One region of the Sphingomonas sp. 10B4 genome, then DNA from elsewhere that is predicted to be linked to it. Evidence: riboswitches for the same ligand, from Rfam matches in the RefSeq annotation. Region 1 holds a riboswitch; the other holds the start of a gene.
What was found. Region 1 has a riboswitch for cobalamin ahead of QN347_RS00210 (HoxN/HupN/NixA family nickel/cobalt transporter). Riboswitches for the same ligand answer to the same signal wherever they lie in the genome.

Region 1 (4,536 bases):
CTATGCGAAACGCAAAATGCATCTCGGCTATCGCCATGCCACGCTGCTCGCACCGATGGCGGGGCTGCCCGGCGGCACGGCGCTGCGTGGCCACGAATTCCATTATTCGACGATCCTCGATCAGCCCGACGCCGCACTCGCGCATGTCGTCGATGCCGAGGGCACGGCCGTCGCCGAATCCGGATCGTATCGCGGGCGGGTCTCGGGCACCTTCTTCCACCTGATCGCGCCCGCACAGTGAGCGGCTTCGTCTCCTTCGTCGGATCGGGCCCGGGCGATCCCGAACTGCTGACGCTCAAAGCCGTCGCGCGGCTGCAGGCGGCCGATGTCGTGCTGTTCGACGATCTCTCGTCAGGCCCGCTTCTAGGCCATATCCGCCCCGGCGCCGAGCTCGTTGCGGTCGGCAAGCGCGCCGGGCGCGCCTCGCCGAGCCAGGCGCATGTCTCGCAATTGCTGGTCGATCATGCCGCGACCGGCGCGCGCGTCGTCCGGCTCAAGTCGGGCGACCCGGCAATCTTCGGGCGGCTCGAGGAAGAGATCGTCGCACTTCGCGCCGCGGGGATCGCGTTCGAGATCGTCCCCGGCGTCACCTCCGCTTCGGCCGCGGCCGCCGCCGCCGCGATCCCGCTGACTCGCCGGCTCAGCGCGCGGCGGGTGCAGTTCGTCACCGGGCACGACATCACCGGCGGCTTGCCCGGCGCGCTCAACATGGCCGCACTCGCCGATGCCGAGGCGACCACGGTGATCTTCATGCCCAAACGCACCTTCGCCGCGCTCGTCGCGCGCCTCGTCGAGCACGGCCTGCCGCCGACCACCCCCGCCCTGCTCGCGGAAAATGTCGGGCATCCCGATCAGCGGCTGCTCCGCTCGACGATCAGCGAGCTGGCGGAAAGCCTCGCGACCGACATCGGCACGGCGCCGGCGCTGATCCTCTATGGCCCGCTGATGGAGGAAGAGGCGCCATGATCGACCTCGATCTGATCGGCATCGGCACGGGCAATCCCGATCACCTCACGCGCCAGGCCGAGGCGGCGATGAACGCCGCCGACCTGATCCTGCTGCCGCGCAAGGGCGACGCCAAGTCGGACTTGATCGACCTGCGCCGCACACTCTGCGCCACCGCGCTAACGCGGCCGGTTCGGATCGTCGAGTTCGACCTGCCGATTCGTGACGCGACTGGTGAATACCTTGCAGCCGTGGGCGACTGGCACGATGCGATCGCCGCGACCTGGGCGACACAGATCGCCGAGCACCTGCCGCAGGGCGGTCGGCTCGCGTTGCTCGTCTGGGGCGATCCCTCGCTCTACGACAGCACGCTGCGCATCGCCGAGCGGCTGCGGGCGGACGGCATGGCGCTGCGTGTCCAGCTCATCCCCGGCATCACCAGCCTGCAGGCGCTGACTGCCGCGCATGCGATCCCGCTCAACACGCTCGGCGCGCCGGTGGTCATCACCACCGGTCGCCGGCTGCGCGAGCATGGCTGGCCCGAGGCGGCCGACAGCGTCGCGGTGATGCTCGACGGTGATTGCGGCTTCACCACGCTGGCGCCGGAGTGTGCCGCGATCTGGTGGGGCGCCTATCTCGGCATGCCACACGAGGCGCTGATCGCCGGCTCGCTTGGCGACGTTGCCGAGGAGATCGTGGAGCGCCGCGCGGCGTTGCGCGCCGAGCATGGCTGGATCATGGACATCTATCTGCTGCGCCGGACAGCACCGCCATGACGCCACCGGTCTTCGATGCCGCGTTCGTCGCGCGACTGGATGACCTGTTCCGCTGGCGGCGCGACGTCCGGCATTTCGATACGCGGCCGATCCCCGAACGCGATCTGCAGGACCTGATCGCGACGGTCGCCTTTGCGCCGTCGGTCGGCAATGCGCAGCCCTGGCGGATCATCCGCATCCGTTCACCGGCGTTGCGCGACCGTCTTGCCGAGCATGTCGATACGGCCAGCCACGCCGCGGCCGATCGCCTCGTCGATCCGGCGCGCCGCGCGCACTATTCCACGCTGAAGCTCCACGGCCTGCGCGAGGCCCCCGAGATCCTGGCGGTGTTCAACGCGCTCGATCCACTGGCCGGCCACGGCCTTGGCCGCGCGACGATCGCCGCGACGTTGCGCGACTCCACGGTCACCGCGATCCATACGCTCTGGCTCGCGGCGCACGCGCGCGGCTACGGTCTCGGCTGGGTGTCGATCCTCGATGCAGAGGCGGTGACGGCGCTGCTTGACGTGCCGGCGACTTGGTCGTTCGTCGCCCTGCTGTGCCTCGGCACGCCGCTCGCCCCCTCCGACATTCCCGAGCTCGAACGCCGCGACTGGCAAGCGCGCGAACCGCTCGCCGATCGCCTCTTCGAGCGCTGACGATTCGCGCTTGCCCGCGCGCGGTCGTTTCGATACGCCATCCATCGAGGCGAACGGTCCCCAGGATCGCCCGTCTCGTGACTGCGCTGGTGTCCCGCGAGGGATTTAAAAGGGAACGCGGTGAGGGGTTGCCCCGAAGCCGAGGCTGTCCCTGCAACTGTAAGCGGCGAGCGCGCTGCACATCGCCCGCGTCTGTGCGACGGGGGCAGCCACTGGGCCGGACACGCTTGCGTGATCGCCCTGGGAAGGCCGTGCAGCGTGGCGGTGACCCGTGAGCCAGGAGACCTGCCGGCGTGGGTCGCTCTTGCCTTGGTCCAGGGGATGGCCGCGGCACGGTGAAGTCCGTCGAGCGACGAAAGTGCGGGGGGCCGCACGAGCAGGCGTGCCGGTCGCGATGGCGTCCGGGCGGCACGACTGTCGCCGTCGATACGGAAGGCCCGCCGGTTTCGTCCGACGCCGGGGGACTTTTCATGCGATTTCGATCGTTCTGCGCGGATCGGGTACCGGCCGCGCATCACTCCAGCGCGCAGCGGGCGGCCCGATGACCGCGCTCCAGCCAAGCCGCAAACGGCGTTTGCGGGCGCGCATCATCGCGCTGTTCGCGCTGCTTCTCGCGGCGAATATCGGCGCGTGGATCTGGGCCGGCAGCCTGTTCCACGCCGCCCCTGCCATGCTCGGCACCGCGCTGCTCGCCTGGACGCTGGGGCTGCGCCACGCGGTCGATGCCGATCACATCGCCGCGATCGACAACGTCACGCGCAAGCTGATGCAGGACGGCACGCGGCCGATCAGCGTCGGCCTGTGGTTCGCGATCGGGCACAGCGCGGTGATCCTGATCGCCTCGGTCGCGATCGCCGCCACCGCCAACGCGCTCGCGCAGTTCGAGACGCTCAAGGCCGCGGGGGGCGTCATCGCGACGATATTCTCCGCCGGCTTCCTGTTCGCGATCGCGGCGATCAACCTCGTCATCCTCTGCTCGGTCTGGAGGACCTTCCGCCACGTCCGCGACGGCGGGAGCTACGACGCCGACGATCTCGACGTGCTGCTCGCCGGCAAGGGGCCCCTCTCGCGCCTGTTCCGGCCGTTGTTCCGGTTGATCACGCGGCCGTGGCACATGGCGCCGCTCGGTTTCCTCTTCGGCCTGGGCTTCGACACCGCGACCGAAGTGGCGATCCTCGGCCTCTCGACCGCACAGGCGGCACACGGTTTCTCGTTTGCCGCGGTGCTGGTGTTCCCGGCGCTGTTCGCGGTCGGGATGGCGCTGGTCGATACCGCCGACGCCATCCTCATGCTCGGCGCCTATGAATGGGCGTTCGTCCGGCCGATCCGCAAACTCTATTATAACGTGACGATCACCGCGGTCTCGGCGCTGGTCGCGGTGATGATCGGCGGGATCGAGACCGCCGCCTTGCTCGCCGACAAGCTCAGCCTGTCGGGCGGGATCTGGGACGTGGCGAACGGGCTCGGCAGCCACCTCAATCTGCTCGGCTTCTGGATCATCGGCCTGTTCGCGAGCGCCTGGATCATCAGCTTCCTGATCTATCGCTGGATGCGCTTCGACGAGATCGCGGTCCACGAGCCGCCCCCAGCGCTCGCCCCGTAGCGGGGCGTCAGGCGGCCTTGCGCGGGGCCGCCTCGACCTCCGCCATCCAGTGCGGGATATGCTGTGCGGCGAGCATCGCCTCGGGCGCGATCCGGTCGGCGACGACCGCGAAGCGATCGCCATCGACGAGCACTTCGGGCACCAGTGCGCGGCAATTGTAGGTCGACGCCATCGTCGCGCCATACGCCCCGGCGGTGCGAAACACGGCGAGGTCGCCCGACGCCACCGCATCGATCTCGCGCCCCATCGCGAAGGTGTCACCACTTTCGCAGACCGGGCCGGCAATGTTGGCGGTCATCCGCTGCCCGCTCGGCCGGACCGCTACAAAGTCGTGGAACGCGTCATAGAGCGCGGGCCGCGCAAGATCGTTCATCGCAGCGTCGACGATGACATAGGGGTCGACCGCGCCCGGCTTCACCCACAGCACTTCCGTTAGCAGCACGCCCGCGTCGCCGGCGATGAAGCGGCCAGGCTCGAACAGCAGCGTCACATCCCAGCCGCGCGTCACGCGCGCCACCATCGCGCCGTACGCCGCCGGGCTCGGCATTTGCTCGCCCGGCCGGTATGACAAGCC
Region 2 (4,536 bases), on a different contig from region 1:
ATCAGCGTGGTGAGCGTGCTCGCGATGGTGAAGAGCAGGATCCACAGCAGATCGGCTTGGCGCGCGTGAAGGTCGGTGGTCATCGGCATCTCCCCCTCAAAACCGGCCACGGAAGCCGGCATAGACGCTGCGGCCAAGCGTGCCGTAGCGATAGATCGTCTGATACTGCGCATTGAACAGGTTCTCGATCCGCCCGAACAGCGCGACATGCTGGGTGACCGGCAGCTCGGCACGCAAATCGACCAGCGTGTAGGGGGCAAGCCGCGTGAAGTGCGCCGCGTCGTTGAAGGTTTCGCCCGACCAGCGGACCGCAACGCCGCCCGAAATACCGCTCGGCAGCGTATAGGTCGCCGATCCGTTCGCCGCATTGCGCGGGCGCCGTGCGAGCTGCAGGCCATCGGTCGCGCCCAGTGACCGGTCTTCCGAGAGCGAATAGGTGTAATTGCCGTCGATCAGCAGGCGCTGCCCGAGCCGCAGCGCGCCTTGCGCCTCGACGCCGCGGGCGAAGGCGCGCGACACGTTGGCGTAATAGCCAAAGCGCGCAATCGTCGTGCCGGGCTGGAAGCACACCGCCGTCGTCGGAACGTCAGGGCAGCTGGCAAAATTGATCAGGTTGGTCGAGCGGCGCTCGAAATAGCTGCCGCCGAGCGTCAGTGCGCCACCCAGCAGCCGCTGTTCGACGCCGGCTTCCCAGCCCTTGGCCTGTTCGGGCCGGAGCGTCTGGTTCCCGTATTCGGAGAAGAGCTGGTACAGCGTTGGCGCCTTGAAGCCCTCGCCATAGCTCGCGCGCAGCGTCGTGCCGCTGCGCAGCGCCCACACCGCGCCCGCCTCGAACAGCGTCTTGCTGCCGAAGCGGCTATGATCGTCGTTGCGCACCCCGCCGCTGAGCGTCAGCCCGTCGGCCACCGTCGCGGTGAGCTTGGCATAGACGCCGGTCAGTGCGGCGCGTGCCCGGTCGGGCGCCGGGATCGGCGTGCCGAGCGTGCCGTCGGGCGACACGGTGCGGAAGCGCGAAACCTCGTGTTCGACGCCGAACACCGCGTCCCAGCCGGTCGCGATGCCGAGGCTGCCTTGATATTCGAGCCGCGAGTTGCGGCCGTTCGCGTCGAAGGTCAGCGGTTGCGGCAGCTCGGGGCTGTAATTGTCACGCTGGATATCGGTATAGCCATAGGCGACGCGATTGCGCAGCCGCCCGCCGAACAGATCGACGTTGAGCCCGGCATAGCCGACGAATTGCGTATCGACCGAAAAGTCCGCCGAATCGCCGGCAAAGCCATCGAGCTCGACGCGGCCGCGCGCATAATAGCCGCGGACGTCGGCGCTGATCCCGTCGGCGAGCTTGAGTTCGGCGCGTCCGGTGACGCTCTGGTTGGTATAGCCGTCGGTCTCGGTGCCGCCGAACGCCGGCGCGATGGCGGAGATGCCGGCGGTGGTGAAGCTCTGCGCGCCGATGCGGAAGGTCAGCGGCCCGGTCTTGCCGCCGATCGCTGCGCGCGCGTTGACCGTCTCGCGCGATCCGGCCTCGACGTCGAAGCTCCCCTCGATCGGCTTTTGCGGCAGCGCGGTGACGATGTTGACGACGCCGCCGATCGCCTGGCTGCCCCACAGGATCGATTGCGGCCCGCGCAGCACTTCGATCCGGCTCGCGTCGCCGGTGAAGAGGTTGGCGAAATTGTAGCCGCCGCCGGGCGACGAGGGATCGTTGAGCTTGACCCCGTCGATGACGACGACGGTCTGGTCGGTCTCGGCGCCGCGGATGCGCAGCGAGGTATTGGTACCATAGCCGCCGTTGCGCGACATGCTGACGCCGGGCGTGCGGACCAGGATTTCGGTGACGCCGATGTCCTGGCTGCGGTCGATCGCGGCCTTGTCGAGCACGGTGACCGAAGCTGCGACGCGGTCGATCGCGGTCGGCACGCGTGTCGCCGTAACGACGATGTCGGCGCTCGCGTCGGTCGGAATGTCGCTCGCCGCATCGGGGCGTGGCGCTTGCTGGGCATCGTCGGGGCGTGGCGGCGTGTCGGCGAAGGCCGGCGTCGCGATCAGCAGGCCGAGTAGCAGGCCCGAGGTCGATGGGTGGAATCGTTTCATGGCAGTCCCCGCTTGTAGACAGTCGGAGACCTGAAGCGCGCAAGGGGGAGGGCGCGAACCATCCCGCCTGCACGATGCAGGTCGGCGATGTCGTCACGCGGGGTCTTCCCCGTTCGCTCGGCGCACCCTGGCCGGTCGAAAGACGACTGCGACGGGCAGGTCTCCTGGCTCACGGGTCACCGTCGTTCCGGCCGCCTTCTCAGGACCCGAAGGTCTCAATGGCAAATGGCCGGGCAACTCGCCGCTTACAGTTGCAGGGGCAGCCGGGGTTTTCCCGTTCCCTTTTCATCCCCGTCGCCGGGGAACCTGTCGCAGGAAGGCGCGTAGCGGGGGGACGGAAACGGGTCAATCATCTGGATCAGCTCGCGCGGTCGCGCTACGCCGCCCGTGCAATGCGGCGCGGTTCGGTTATGGTCGCTGGGCAGAAACGAACCCTCGAGCGGGAGTCTAGCGGTGCGTCTCCTGATTGCCGATGACGATGCGCGCGCGCCGCGCCAGCTCGCGAGCGATCTCGGCGCGCTGTCGCACGAGGTCGTGATCGTCGGCGATGGCCGGACCGCGCTCGCACGGGCGACGCAGGAAACGTTCGACGCGGTGCTGCTCGAACTGGTGCTGCCCTATGTCGGCGGGGTCGAGATCACGCGTACGCTGCGCGAGCGCGGGCTCGATCTGCCGATCGTGCTGCTGAGCGTGCATGGCGATTTGCCCGACCGGCTCGCCGGGCTCGATGCCGGCGCCGACGACTATCTCGTCAAGCCGATCGCCGCGGTCGAGATCGAGGCGCGGTTGCGCGCGATCCTGCGGCGAGCGACGCGCAGCGGGGGGCACGGCGTGATGCGTGCGGGCGACATCGAAGTGAACGAAATCAAGTATCGCGCACAACGCGGCGGGCGTGTGCTGGCTTTGCCCAAGCTCGAGTTCCAGATGCTGTGCGAGCTGATCCGCAACAAGAATGCGATCGTCACGCGCGCGATGTTCTATCGCAACGTGTGGCGCTACGACGGCGAACCCGCGACCAATGTCGTCGAATCCTACATCCGGCGCTTGCGCGGGCATTTGAATGCTGCCGGCGAGCCAGACCCGATCGAGACGATCCGCGGCGTCGGCTATATGCTGGTCGACCACGGTTGAACCGCGCAGGCAAAGAAAAACCCGGCCCGAGCAATGCTCGGACCGGGTCTTCCCGCCTAGTGCCGAGTGATCAGAACTTGGCGGAGAGTTCGAAGCCGTAGGTGCGCGGCGCGTTGAAATTGCCATAGTCGCCGAGGATGCCGCCGTATGCGGTCGAAATCAGCGCACCGGTCGCGCTGTAGTTCTGCACCGGCGTCGAGTTCGCCGACGAGCGACGATAGACGTAGGTCGTGTCGAGCAGGTTGCGCGCCCAGACCGAGACGGTGACCTTGTTATGGTCGTTCACCGCGATGTCGGCGAGCGCGAGGCGCCCGTTCATCACGAAGCTGGCGTCGGTCTTGGTGCTCTCGAGCTGGAAGCTGTACTGGCTGCTCGAATAGTTGCCGTCGAGGTGAAGACGGACGCTGGCATCCCCGATATTCACCGGAAGCACATAGTCGAGCGCGGCGGAGGCCGCATTCTTCGGCGTGTAGACGATGTAGAGCTGCTGCGGCGGCGCACCCGGCGTCAGCGGGTTCACGGCCGAAGGTGCCTTCCAATAGGTGTAGGCATACGAACCGGTCAGCGTCAGCTGCGGGATCGGCTTCACCGTCAGGTCGATCTCGACGCCGCGGATCTTCGATTTGCCGGCATTGGTGGTCTGCTCGATATGCGCGCCGTTGGTCGGGCTCGAGCCGTTGGTGTCGAAATAGTCGAAGTCGAACTGCGTGTTGCTACGATCCATGATGTAGCCCGCGACGTTGAGGCGCGCGCGGTGATCCCAGAAGTCGGCCTTGGCGCCGATTTCGTACGACTTGACCGCTTCCGGACCGAAGGCGTTGAACTGCAGCGAGCGGTCGTTCGCACCACCGGCGCGGAAGCCGGTCGCATATTTTGCGTAGAAGTGGATGTCGCGCGTCGCGTCGAACGCGATGTTGAACATCGGGTCGAAGCGGCTGATGCTGTTCTTGAAGCCGAACGGTGCAACGACGCCGGTCGCACCGGCAAGATCGGTACGGTTGTTGATGACGTAGAGGCTGCCGTGACGGTCGTCCTTGGTCCAGCGACCGCCTGCCGTGATGTGCAGCACGTTGCCGAGCGCCTCGGGCGAGAAGGTCAGATTGCCGAACACCGAATAGTTGTGGTCGGTCGCGGCGCTGGCGCGCGTGATGAACTGGCAGCTGTTGGCGAATTGCGGTGCAGTGGCCGCCAGCGTGTTGTTGCACGATGCATCATAGCGCTGAAGGCCCGAGTTCGCCCCCGTGATCGCGCTCGAATTGCCCGGGATCGGGCTGCGGATCGTATAGGCGGTGCCATCGGCGTTCCACTGGTTGG

Region 2: linked by a shared signal. The riboswitch ahead of QN347_RS13485 (TonB-dependent receptor plug domain-containing protein) and the one ahead of QN347_RS00210 (HoxN/HupN/NixA family nickel/cobalt transporter) in region 1 are both predicted to bind cobalamin.

Annotation. Positions count from the first base shown of each region.
Region 1 is NZ_JASJVC010000001.1:51,579-56,114, reverse strand. Features, by position in the region: gene QN347_RS00230 (cobyrinate a,c-diamide synthase) at 1-241, shown strand, start outside; gene cobA (uroporphyrinogen-III C-methyltransferase) at 238-966, shown strand; gene cobF (precorrin-6A synthase (deacetylating)) at 963-1,721, shown strand; gene bluB (5,6-dimethylbenzimidazole synthase) at 1,718-2,359, shown strand; cobalamin riboswitch at 2,430-2,667, shown strand; gene QN347_RS00210 (HoxN/HupN/NixA family nickel/cobalt transporter) at 2,901-3,962, shown strand; gene lysA (diaminopimelate decarboxylase) at 3,970-4,536, opposite strand, start outside.
Region 2 is NZ_JASJVC010000047.1:9,634-14,169, reverse strand. Features, by position in the region: gene QN347_RS13490 (hypothetical protein) at 1-83, opposite strand, end outside; gene QN347_RS13485 (TonB-dependent receptor plug domain-containing protein) at 97-2,091, opposite strand; cobalamin riboswitch at 2,228-2,416, opposite strand; gene QN347_RS13480 (response regulator transcription factor) at 2,545-3,222, shown strand; gene QN347_RS13475 (TonB-dependent receptor) at 3,293-4,536, opposite strand, start outside.